2 regions of the uncultured Paenibacillus sp. genome follow, and region 2 is predicted to be linked to the other one. Evidence: a T-box and tRNA genes for the amino acid it is inferred to sense, from the RefSeq annotation. Region 2 holds a T-box; the other holds one or more tRNA genes.
The links. A T-box is a leader RNA that pairs with one kind of tRNA and senses whether it is charged. The one in region 2 lies ahead of leuS (leucine--tRNA ligase), so its partner is inferred to be a tRNA-Leu.
Positions count from the first base shown of each region.

Region 1: it encodes a tRNA-Leu, which carries the amino acid that the T-box ahead of leuS (leucine--tRNA ligase) is inferred to sense. The anticodon was not compared.

Region 1 is NZ_CAUPYC010000048.1:17,105-22,617, forward strand. It holds gene RWM61_RS14465 (ABC transporter substrate-binding protein) at 1-700, opposite strand, end outside; gene RWM61_RS14470 (Gfo/Idh/MocA family oxidoreductase) at 987-2,117, opposite strand; tRNA gene RWM61_RS14475 (tRNA-Leu) at 2,390-2,475, opposite strand; tRNA gene RWM61_RS14480 (tRNA-Lys) at 2,531-2,606, opposite strand; tRNA gene RWM61_RS14485 (tRNA-Glu) at 2,623-2,697, opposite strand; tRNA gene RWM61_RS14490 (tRNA-Ser) at 2,881-2,971, opposite strand; tRNA gene RWM61_RS14495 (tRNA-Asn) at 2,979-3,054, opposite strand; gene RWM61_RS14500 (SprT family protein) at 3,083-3,562, opposite strand; gene RWM61_RS14505 (hydrolase/acyltransferase) at 3,726-4,079, shown strand; gene cmpA (cortex morphogenetic protein CmpA) at 4,209-4,355, shown strand; gene RWM61_RS14515 (nitroreductase family protein) at 4,442-5,086, opposite strand; gene RWM61_RS14520 (GerAB/ArcD/ProY family transporter) at 5,476-5,513, opposite strand, start outside.
Region 2 is NZ_CAUPYC010000067.1:2,590-8,102, reverse strand. It holds gene rsfS (ribosome silencing factor) at 1-129, shown strand, start outside; gene RWM61_RS16860 (S1-like domain-containing RNA-binding protein) at 126-1,037, shown strand; gene RWM61_RS16855 (class I SAM-dependent methyltransferase) at 1,265-2,038, shown strand; T-box leader at 2,207-2,446, shown strand; gene leuS (leucine--tRNA ligase) at 2,581-5,028, shown strand; gene comER (late competence protein ComER) at 5,132-5,513, opposite strand, start outside.

The DNA of each region.
Region 1 (5,513 bases), on a different contig from region 2:
GATCCGTCGATTGGCTGGCATAAGCGAGCGGCAGGTAATGCGCGCCGAGCGACCAGTCCATCGGTCCGATGACGAGCGCCTTTTTGCCGGACGCTTCGATTTTTGCAAAAAGCTCTTCGAGTGCTTGCGTCGTGTTGATGGTCGACGGGTCGAAGGAGCCGCCTACCGCAGCATCGACTACCTGCTTGTTATAAATGAAGCCATAGCCTTCGATCGCAAGCGGGAACGCGTAGTTGACGCCGTCGAACGTCGTCAGGTCCGTACTGCGGTCGACGCGGTCGGCCATCCATTTCTCATTCGTCAGATCGAGAACGCGGTCTTTGAATTTCTCCACATCGCCCGTATCCAGCATCGTGATCGTCGACGGGTTGCCCGCTGCATAGAGCGCGGAAGCTTTCTCAAACGGCGATTGTCCCGCAGGAACCGGAATAATTTCGAGCGTGATGTTAGGGTTGTCTTCTTTGAACGATTTGGCGGCTTCCTCCAGCTGGGCCTGAATTTCGCCTTTTGAATTAAGCAAAGTGATTTCAACCGGAGCGGCTTCCGCTTCCTTGCTGCCCGCATTCGCAGCGGCTTCGGTGCCGTTGTTACCGGCTTCCTTGTTGCCGCCTTCCTTGTTGCCGGCGTTGCCGCAAGCCGACACGACTAGCATGATGACCAGCGAAAGCAGCAGCGTTTGAATGGCTTTACCTTTGTTCACTTGGATCGTCCCCCGATACGTTTTTATGAAAGCGATTTCCAAACCGCTAACATTAAACATTATAAAATGAGGAATCCTGTGTGTCAACCGGTTGACATGTCAACCGCATAACATATTTTTCGCACACAATACCAGCCCGCCGTTTCGGTCATAATTCAGCGGGTTCTTACTTTGACGGGTGTCTAAGTGGTTCCGAACTTCATGATCGGTCCGTGCAAAATCCAAACAGCCCGTCCCTTTACCAAGGGCGGGCTTATTTTACATCGAGCATTCAATTGCCGGGCAGTTACGGTTCAAGCGAATTATACTTCAACCCGAGCGGCAGCGGCGCGGGACGTTCGACCGTAGACCCGATATAGACGTGCCGGTCCCATTCCGACGCTTCGAATATGCCGAGCGATATGTCCAGCACATGGCGGGCCAACCGGCCGTTTGCCCGGTTGGTTCTTCCCGTCCGGATCGCATAGGCCATATCCGCAACGCCGATTCCGCGGCTGTCTTCCTTAAAGCCGTGGGTAAGCGGCATCGTGACCGTCTCGGAGCTCGGAAATTGAATCCTGAGCTCGCTCTCAAAATCGGGCACCGGGCCGAACAGGTTCGGGTCGGGAACCGACAGATTGCCTTCCGTTCCGTAGATTTCCAGCCTCGGCTTATAGCCGAACCCCTCTTTCGCAGCCTGCAAGCTTGCGACGACACCGTTATGAAAATCCAATGTCGCCGTCACGTTGGTCGGAGCCCCTACCCGAACGGTTTCCCCAAAGCTCGGGGATCTCGGATTTTTTACGGTTATTTCTTCGTAAAGCTGCTGTGCGGAGCCGGTGACCCTGCGCACGGGTCCCAGCATGGCGATCATCGCCGTCAAATAATAGGGTCCCATATCCATCAGCGGATCGCCGCCGAGCTTATAGAAATTCCGGAAGTTCGGATGCATGCCTTCGGCGTAATTGCCCATCATGATCGTTCCGCTTGCCGCGTACGGTTTGCCGATCCATCCGTCTTCGATGAGCTTGATGCAGGTCTGGATGCCCGCGCCGAGGAACGTATCGGGCGCGCATCCGACCAGCAGCCCCTTGGATTCGGCGAGCGCAATCACCTCATCGGCGTCCGCGCGGTTCAGCGCAAAAGGCTTCTCCGTATAGACGTGCTTGCCCGCGCCCAGCGCCTGCAAATTAATGCTCGCATGCACAGCCGGCGCCGTGAGATTAAGCACGATTTCGATTTCCGGGTTCGCCAGAAGCTCTTCAACCGTGCACGCTGCGGGAATATCGAATTCCTCCGCCCGTTTCCGCGCCAACTCGGGCACCAGATCCGCCACCGCGGCTACTTCCACCAAATGATCGAAGACTCTGGTGCAATTTTTCAGATAAATGCCGCTTATGACTCCGCATCCGATCACGCCAACTTTGACTCTCTGCATACCGATTCGCATCCTCCGTTTCAATGGGTAGTCTTGCCTTTTCATAGTGTACCAAATCATACAAGAATACGCTTCCAAAATATTGGGGCCGCGAGCATTCGAGAATCCTCATACGATATGAGTATTGGTAACAGAAGTGGAGCGATCACAAAAGCCACCGTTATGTGACTGGGCATAATCGCCATAGCAGTCTCCAACTTAGAACAGTCCCCGGTCGATGAATGGACAACAAAAAAACCCTTATCTATCAAGGGTTTTCGGCTTGTTATGTATGGTGCGGTAGAGAGGACTCGAACCTCCACGGGCGTAAGCCCACTACCCCCTCAAGATAGCGTGTCTGCCATTCCACCACTACCGCACGTATAAAGTTTCTTCCTAATAAGATGCACCGTTGTCTTCGAGGGAGAAAACAATGGTGAGCCATGAAGGACTCGAACCTTCGACACCCTGATTAAAAGTCAGGTGCTCTACCAACTGAGCTAATGGCTCATACTCGTAAGGATGATGGTGACCCGTAGGGGATTCGAACCCCTGTTACCTCCGTGAAAGGGAGGTGTCTTAACCCCTTGACCAACGGGCCATATCGGAATGAGTGCAACGCCGCCGCGATTGCGACAACAAAAATGATTATACCGGACTGGCTTGTTGAATGCAAGCATCTTTTTTTATTTTCCGCAATTTCTCGTCGATCATACGCGAATCGGGCAAATAAAAAAGACCGATGTCAACGGCCTTCCGTTGTCTTGCGCTGCCATTGTAATAATGGCGGAGAAGGAGGGATTCGAACCCTCGCACCGCTTGCGCAGTCTAACCCCTTAGCAGAGGGTCCCCTTGAGCCACTTGGGTACTTCTCCAAGATAGTGGCTCCCCGAACAGGACTCGAACCTGTGACAACTCGATTAACAGTCGAGTGCTCTACCAACTGAGCTATCAGGGAACGTCGCGAAGTGACAAGAACTAATTTATCACGATTCGATTTTGAAGTCAAGCGTGAACAATTGTAATTTTCCGCCGCATTTTCCGCATGCATAGCGGTCCGGATTCATCTTCCTTTTCCGCAAATACTCGACCCCGCACGACCGGCATTTCAGCATGAACTTGAGCGGCATAGGCTTGCGCTGCGTCCGTTCCGGAAGCGATTTGCAGAACCGGCTGCCCCCTACTTTGGCCAGCAAGACCTTGAAATCCGCATCCCTGTGCCGGTACCCGCGCCGCATCAGATGCAGGTGGTAGTGGCACAGCTCGTGCTTGATGATTTTCTCGGTTTCCTCCGTGCCGTACGTCTCCAGTTGGTAAGGACTGATCTCGATATCGTGCGTCTTCATGAAATACCGGCCGCCGGTCGCCTTCAGCCGCCGGTTGAACGTGGCCCGGTGCCTGAACGGCAGGCCGAAGCTGTCCAACGATATTTTCTCAACCCACAGCTGCAAGGTTGCATTATCCATTATGTCCGCATTCCCCTAAATCCCCGCTTCCGGCCACTCGAATCGCGCACCCGGACAACGGCTTGATACTTGAATTTATAAGCCCTCATGCGCTACACTGTCAAGTAGGTTTTATCCGTACGCGACATTGTGAATTGTCAAGACGAGGGGAGTTCGACCGTTCATGCCGATGATGCGTTATATTGTAATGAAAGAACAAGACGGGCTGTCGTTCGTGGAAATGCCCGAATCGCACGCCTACCAGCTTAGCGCGCTCAATCTTCGCCTGCACAAGGAGCTCGACAAACTGACCGCCGATAATGTGCCCGCGCTGCCTTATGCGGTGGCCGAATGCGCCGATCTGGAGCTTCACGACGAATCCATTCCGGTTATCGGCGGCCTCGACTACATGAATGAGCTGGAGCGCCAATTCTCCGCCGTCCGTGAGCAGGCCTATCCGCTCGTGTCGCTGCTGACCGAGATCCGCGCCCTGCAGGCGCAGCTCGAGCAATGGTACGAGGAGGAGCTCGACGCCTAGTCCCGCCACCCTGCAGCCATCCCCCGGCATCCGCCGAAAATGTTCCGTCCGCACGCTGGACCTGCACGGACATTCGCCCACTCCCATATGCTGATCATATATTAGCATTCCCGGAGGAGGACGATCGCTATGCCGCAATGGCTCTGCAACCAGTTGATGCGGGCATTCCAGAAAAAAGACCGCCGGCAAATCCGTCTGCTGAACGATTGCTGGTTCTTTTACCGGACGAAGCCGCAAACCGAGCCGGGCGACCAATCGGCCGGCTACCTGCCCTGACCTTAAGGACGTCATGACAAATGGAGAAAGGCTGCCCGCCGGTTGCGCACCGGTTCGGCAGCCTTTCATTTTCGGTAAAACTCGGGTTAAAAGCTGTTCCACTGCGTCACTTCGTCCACCGACAAACGTGGGGTCGGGCGGCCTGGCTCCGCCGCTTTGCCGACCGCTACGAGCATCACCGGCACATACGTCTTCGGCACGTTGAAGGCTTCCACCAAGCGGTCCGCGTCGAAGCCGCCCATCGGCACCGTGTCCAGCCCTCTGGCTTTGGCCGCAAGCATCAGCTGCATCGCCACCAGGCCGCCATCGACGAGCGCGATGTCCTTTTGTCGTTCCGCGCCCATACCACCATAGGCTTGCACGGATCTTTCGGTCATCGCTTCAGCGACATCCGCCGGCATATAGCCCATCTCAACCCCCCGGCCATAGATCGTCTCCGCCCGTTTATACGCCTCCCGATCGCCGAGAATGGCGATGATGGCCGACGCTTCCGTCACCTGCTTCTGGTTGAAGGCGATCGGCTTCAGCTTCTCCTTCACCGCCTGATCGTCGATGACGAGAAAACGCCACGGCTGCAGGTTCGACGACGACGGGGCCTTAACCGCATCGTCCAGCAATTCCTTGAGCTCGTCGCGGGACATTTTGTAAGACGGATCGTAAGTGCGGACGGAATGCCGTTCCCGAATCACCTCGAAAAAGTCGACGCCGTTCTTTATTTGAGTCATTGCCATTATAAGTTCCTCCCAGCCAAATCGGATTTGTTTATTATGTGTGAAAACATGCACAGTTATCTATATAGGAACACCCGGAAGCTGCAGTCTTCCAAGGGATCGCCTTTACGATACTGAGCTTTCAATAACTCAGTTTAAAACCAACAAAAATGCTGTTCTGCGCTACAACTGTAATCAATGTAGTCACAGTATAATCCTGTCATAACGTTTTGTCAACTGCTCACCTAGAGTAAGCAACAGTACGAACTTGAGAGACCGTTACTTTTTCTTGGTCCGAAACCAGGTGATCAGGGAAAGAACGAACGCTACTCCGACGATTGCCGCCGGCAGCATCCAGGGTGATTGAATCACAACACTCGATTTCCACGGTAATGGAAGTCCCATGAACATTATGCCAGCCCCTTTTTATTTGGCTTGCCAATCAGGG
Region 2 (5,513 bases):
ACGGATGCGGCGCGCTGGGTGCTGGTCGACCTGGGCGATGTGGTCGTCCACGTTTTTCACCGCGATGAACGGGATTATTACAGCCTGGAGCGTCTGTGGTCCGACGCGAAGGTCGTGGAATTCGCATGAGCTTGGCAGCGGGAACGATCGTCAAGCTGCAAACGGCGCGCGAGGTGCCGCCGAACGGTTTTTTCCTGACCGACGGCACGCAGGACGTGCTGCTGCATTACAGCGAGATCATCGGGGAGCGCCCCGAGCCGGGCGATGAGGTTGAAGCGTTCCTCTTCTATGACACGGAGGATCGGCTGGCTGCGACGATGCGACGGCCGGCGTTGACGCTCGGCGGGCTCGCGCGTCTTCAGGTGGCGGACATCCATCCGCGCATGGGCTGCTTTCTCGAGATGGGGCTGGGCCGCCAGCTGCTGCTGCCGAACGCCGAGCTGCCGGAAGAGCGTGAATTCCGGCCGCGTGTGGGCGACGAGGTGTTCGTGCGGATGGCGCACGACAAGATCGGCCGGTTGGTGGCCAAGCTTGGGACGGAGGACGATCTTGCCCCGCTCGTATTCTCCGCGCCCGCGGCCTGGCACAATAACCGCGTGTCGGGATGGGTAACGAAAACGCTCAAGATGGGCTCATTCGTATTGCTGGACGGCGGCGTCACCGGCTTCGGCGTCTACGGCATGATTCCGGCGGCGGAACGCTCGCGGACGCTGCGCCTTGGCGAGCGGGTCGAAGCCCGAGTCACGTTCATCCGGGAAGACGGGCGCGTCAACCTGTCGATGTATGAGCGCAAGGAGGTCGGCCGGGTGGAGGATGCCTACCGGGTGCTCGATTTTCTGCGGGAGCGGCCGAACGGAGCGATGCCTTACTCGGATGAAACGCCGGCCGACATTATCAAGCAGAAGTTCGGAATCAGCAAGTCGGCGTTCAAGCGCGCGCTCGGCAAGCTGATGCGCGACGGATTGGTCGTGCAGAAGGGGAGCTGGACCCACCTTGCCGGCGGGGGCAGCCGCCCCGATTCGGGAGACGGAAGCTAGGCCGGTTCGCGGGCGACCGCGGCCGGCCTTTTTTGGAGAAAGACAGACTAATTGGTTATAGGCGTTGCCGGCCAGTGGGTGACGAAACTTATTTTGGCCAGAAAATTGAACTTGAACGACCACTTAAGCGGCAGCTGTTGATGCGAGCGGACCAGTCGTTGCGGTCCGGTCATCGGAACAAGCTATTGAGCTTTACAATGCTTTTGGGGGAGTAGTTTGGAGGCTTTATGAAAGCATACAGGCAATTTGCGTCGGTATACGACAGGCTGATGGAGGATATGCCCTACGGGGAATGGCTGCGCTTCGCGCGGCAATGCTGGGAGCGGTACGGCATGCCGGGCACGGTCGTCGACCTCGGCTGCGGCACCGGCAGCGTGACCATTCCGCTCGCGCGCTCGGGCTTTCGCGTGTTCGGCATCGATCTGTCAGCGGACATGCTGACGGTGGCGCGAGCCAAGTGGGAGGATACGCCGCAGCAGGCGATCCGCTCGGGTGAAGGCTCGATCCGCTGGCTGCAGCAGGATATGCGCGATTGGGGGCTGCCGGAGCAGGCGGATGCGGTCGTATCCTTCTGCGACTGCCTTAATTATCTGCTTGAGGAAGCGGACGTGGAGGCGGCTTTCCGCTCGACGTTCGCGGGCTTGAAGCCCGGCGGCGTCTTCCTGTTCGACGTGCATGCGCCGAGACAGCTGCACCGTTACGCGGAAGAGCAGCCGTTCACGCTCGATGACCGGGATGTGGCGTACATCTGGACTTGTGATTTCGATCCGCAGCGACATGAGATCGAGCATCACCTGACGATATTTGCACGGGAGGGTACGGAGCGCGACGCGCGTTACGTCCGATTCGAGGAGGTGCACCAGCAGCGCGCATACGAGCAGGCGTGGATTCGCGGCGCCCTGCAGCGTGCGGGCTTTTCCAAGGTGGAGGTTTACGCCGATTTTGAATGGAAAGCACCGATCGAGCAGTCGGAGCGGCTGTTTTTTGTGGCGGTGAAGTAGAACGGGACGGAGTGGTCCGGGATACGGCCGCAAGTCGGATTTATCGTGTTGCAAGCCGGATCTGTCGACCGGCAGCAGGAGCCGCGCCTTTACAGACAGAGCCGCATTTTTTCCGATTGACTTCCTCCCGTGCTATCCCCTATAATCGAAATAACATTTTTCAACAGTAAGCAGGCAGTGAAGAGGAGCAGTAGTTCCGATGCGCGAAAAGCAGAGAGTCGGCGGATGGTGCGAGCCGAAGCGCGGCAGGGAATGAACTCGCCTCGGAGCCGCAGGTATGAGCCGCCAAGCAAGCGCGGTTAGTCCTGCCGTTTGGCCCGCGTTACGGGCGTCAAGAGTGAGCGGAGGCAAAGCATGCCTGCCGCTAACTAGGGTGGTACCACGGGAGCTGCGCCTCTCGTCCCTAGCCATGTGCTGGGGGCGGGGGGTTTTTTGTTGCAACAAAATTTTCGGGGACCCCAAAAGTAATCGGAATCAACGCCGGAGGACTGCGTCACTTTTGGGGATAACTCACGCAAGGAAACAAGGAGGCATTTAAAGCGATGAGTCAGGAGCAGAATCAGCAGGGCTACAACCCGCTCGTCATCGAGCCGAAATGGCAGAAATACTGGGACGAGCATAAAACGTTCAAAACGACCGAGGAGAAGGGCAAGCCGAAATTTTATGCGCTCGACATGTTCCCGTATCCGTCCGGCGCCGGGCTGCATGTGGGACATCCGGAAGGTTATACGGCGACGGACATCGTGTCCCGATACAAAAGAATGCAGGGATTCAACGTTCTCCATCCGATGGGCTGGGACGCGTTCGGCCTTCCGGCGGAGCAGCATGCGCTCAACACCGGGGAGCACCCGCGGGAGTTCACGATCCTCAACATCGACAACTTCCGCAGGCAAATCAAGTCGCTCGGCTTCTCGTACGATTGGGACCGCGAAATCAGCACGACCGATCCCGATTACTACAAGTGGACGCAATGGATTTTCATTCAATTGTATAAAAAGGGGCTCGCCTACGTCGCGGAGGTGCCGGTCAACTGGTGCGAGGCGCTCGGAACGGTGCTGGCCAACGAAGAGGTGATCGACGGCAAAAGCGAGCGCGGCGGCCATCCCGTCGTCCGCAGGCCGATGCGCCAATGGGTGCTGAAAATTACCGAATACGCCGAGCGCCTGCTCGAGGATCTGGAGGAGCTCGATTGGTCGGAGAGCATCAAGGATATGCAGCGCAACTGGATCGGCAAATCGAAGGGCGCGGAAGTGACGTTCGCGATCGACGGCGTACCCGACGCATCGCTCGTCGTTTTCACGACACGGCCCGACACGCTGTTCGGCGCGACCTACTGCGTACTGGCGCCGGAGCACGAACTCGTGGAGCGCATCACGACCGACGTCCGGCGGTCCGCGGTTGAAGCCTATCGGGAAACGGCCGCGCGCAAGAGCGATCTGGAGCGGACCGACCTGGCGAAGGATAAAACGGGCGTGTTCACAGGCGCCTATGCGGTCAACCCGGTGAACGGAGCCAAGGTGCCGATATGGATCGCCGATTATGTACTGGCCGGCTACGGGACGGGCGCGATTATGGCGGTTCCGGGACACGATCAGCGGGACTGGGAATTTGCCAAGCAATTCGACTTGCCGATCGTGGAAGTCGTGAAGGGCGGAGACTTGTCCAAGGAGGCGTATGCCGGGGACGGTCCGCACGTCAACTCGGGCCCGATCGACGGCCTGAACAACCAGGAAGCCATCGCCCGCATGATCGAATGGCTCGAGCGGGAAGGCAAGGGCCAAGGCAAGGTCACCTACCGTCTGCGCGACTGGCTGTTCAGCCGCCAGCGTTATTGGGGCGAGCCGATACCGATCCTTCATCTCGAAGACGGTACAATGAAGCCGGTACCGGAATCGGAGCTGCCGCTGCTGCTGCCGGAGGTCGACGAGTTCAGGCCCTCCGGGACGGGGGAGTCGCCGCTTGCCAACGCAACGGACTGGGTGAACACGGTCGATCCCGAGACGGGGATGAAAGCCCGCCGCGAGACGAATACGATGCCGCAATGGGCGGGCAGCTGCTGGTACTATCTGCGCTTCATCGATCCGCATAACGACAAGGAAATCTGTTCGCCGGAGAAGCAGAAGGAATGGCTGCCTGTCGATCTGTACATCGGCGGCGCCGAGCATGCGGTGCTTCACCTGCTGTACGCCCGCTTCTGGCACAAGGTGCTGTACGACCTGGGCGTCGTCGCGACGAAGGAGCCGTTCCACAAGCTGGTCAACCAGGGGATGATCCTCGGCACCAACAACGAGAAAATGAGCAAATCCCGCGGCAACGTCATCAATCCCGACGAGATCGTCGGCGTATACGGCGCGGACACGCTGCGCATGTACGAGATGTTTATGGGACCGCTGGAAGCGACGAAGCCGTGGAATACGAACGGCGTGGAAGGCACGTTCCGTTTTCTGGGCCGGGTATGGCGGTTGTTCGTCAATGAGGACGGCTCGCTGAACGTGAAAATTACGGACGGCGACGGCTCCGACACGTTCAAGCGGACGTGGCACCGTACCGTCAAAAAGGTGACGGAGGACTACGAGAACCTCCGTTTCAATACGGCGATCAGCCAGCTGATGATTTTCGTCAACGAAGCGTACAAGGCCGAGACACTCCCGCGCAAAGCGATGGCCGATTTCCTGCAGATGCTCTCCCCGACGGCGCCGCATATCGCCGAGGAGCTGTGGAGCCGGCTCGGGGCAGGCTCGGGCGGAACCATCACTTACGAGCCTTGGCCGGTTTATGAAGAAGCATGGACGGTCGATCAAGAGGTCGAAATCGTCGTGCAGGTGAACGGCAAAATTGTCGACCGGATCTCGATCGCCGCCGATACGGACGAAGCCGACATGGAGCGCCTCGCCAAGGAAAGCGAGAAGGTCCGGGAAGCGATGGCGGGCAAGACGGTGCGCAAGGTCATCGCCGTCAAGGGCAAGCTGGTCAACATTGTCGCCAATTGATCGGCGGCGACGGCCGACGATGAACGGCTACAACGGAAGGCGGACGGTCGACAGGCGCAAACGGCAAGCGCCAGGGGCAAACGGCAAGCGACGGCGCCCGTCGTCACCTTTTTACGGTGAACGATTGGTCCACTTTCTCGAGATCCTCCTGGAACTTGGCGTGCGTCGTGCGAATGACCCGGCGAAAAACGTCGTCGAGCTCGACGCGCAGAAGCTTCAGCGCTGCGTCCGTGATGCCTCCGGGTACCGCCACGCGCTGCTGCAGATCCTCCGTCGTCATGCCGCCCTCGGTTAGCAGCAGGCCGGTGCCGAGCAGCATGTTGGCGGCAAGCCGGGAGGCGTTGTCGCGGTCGATGCCCGTTTCGTCGGCCGCCGCCTCGATGAACTGCTGCAGCAAGAACGCCATGAACGCCGGGCCGCAGCTCGACAGATCGGATACGACGCGCGTGTAGCGTTCCTCGATGCGGAGCGGCGAGCTGATGTGG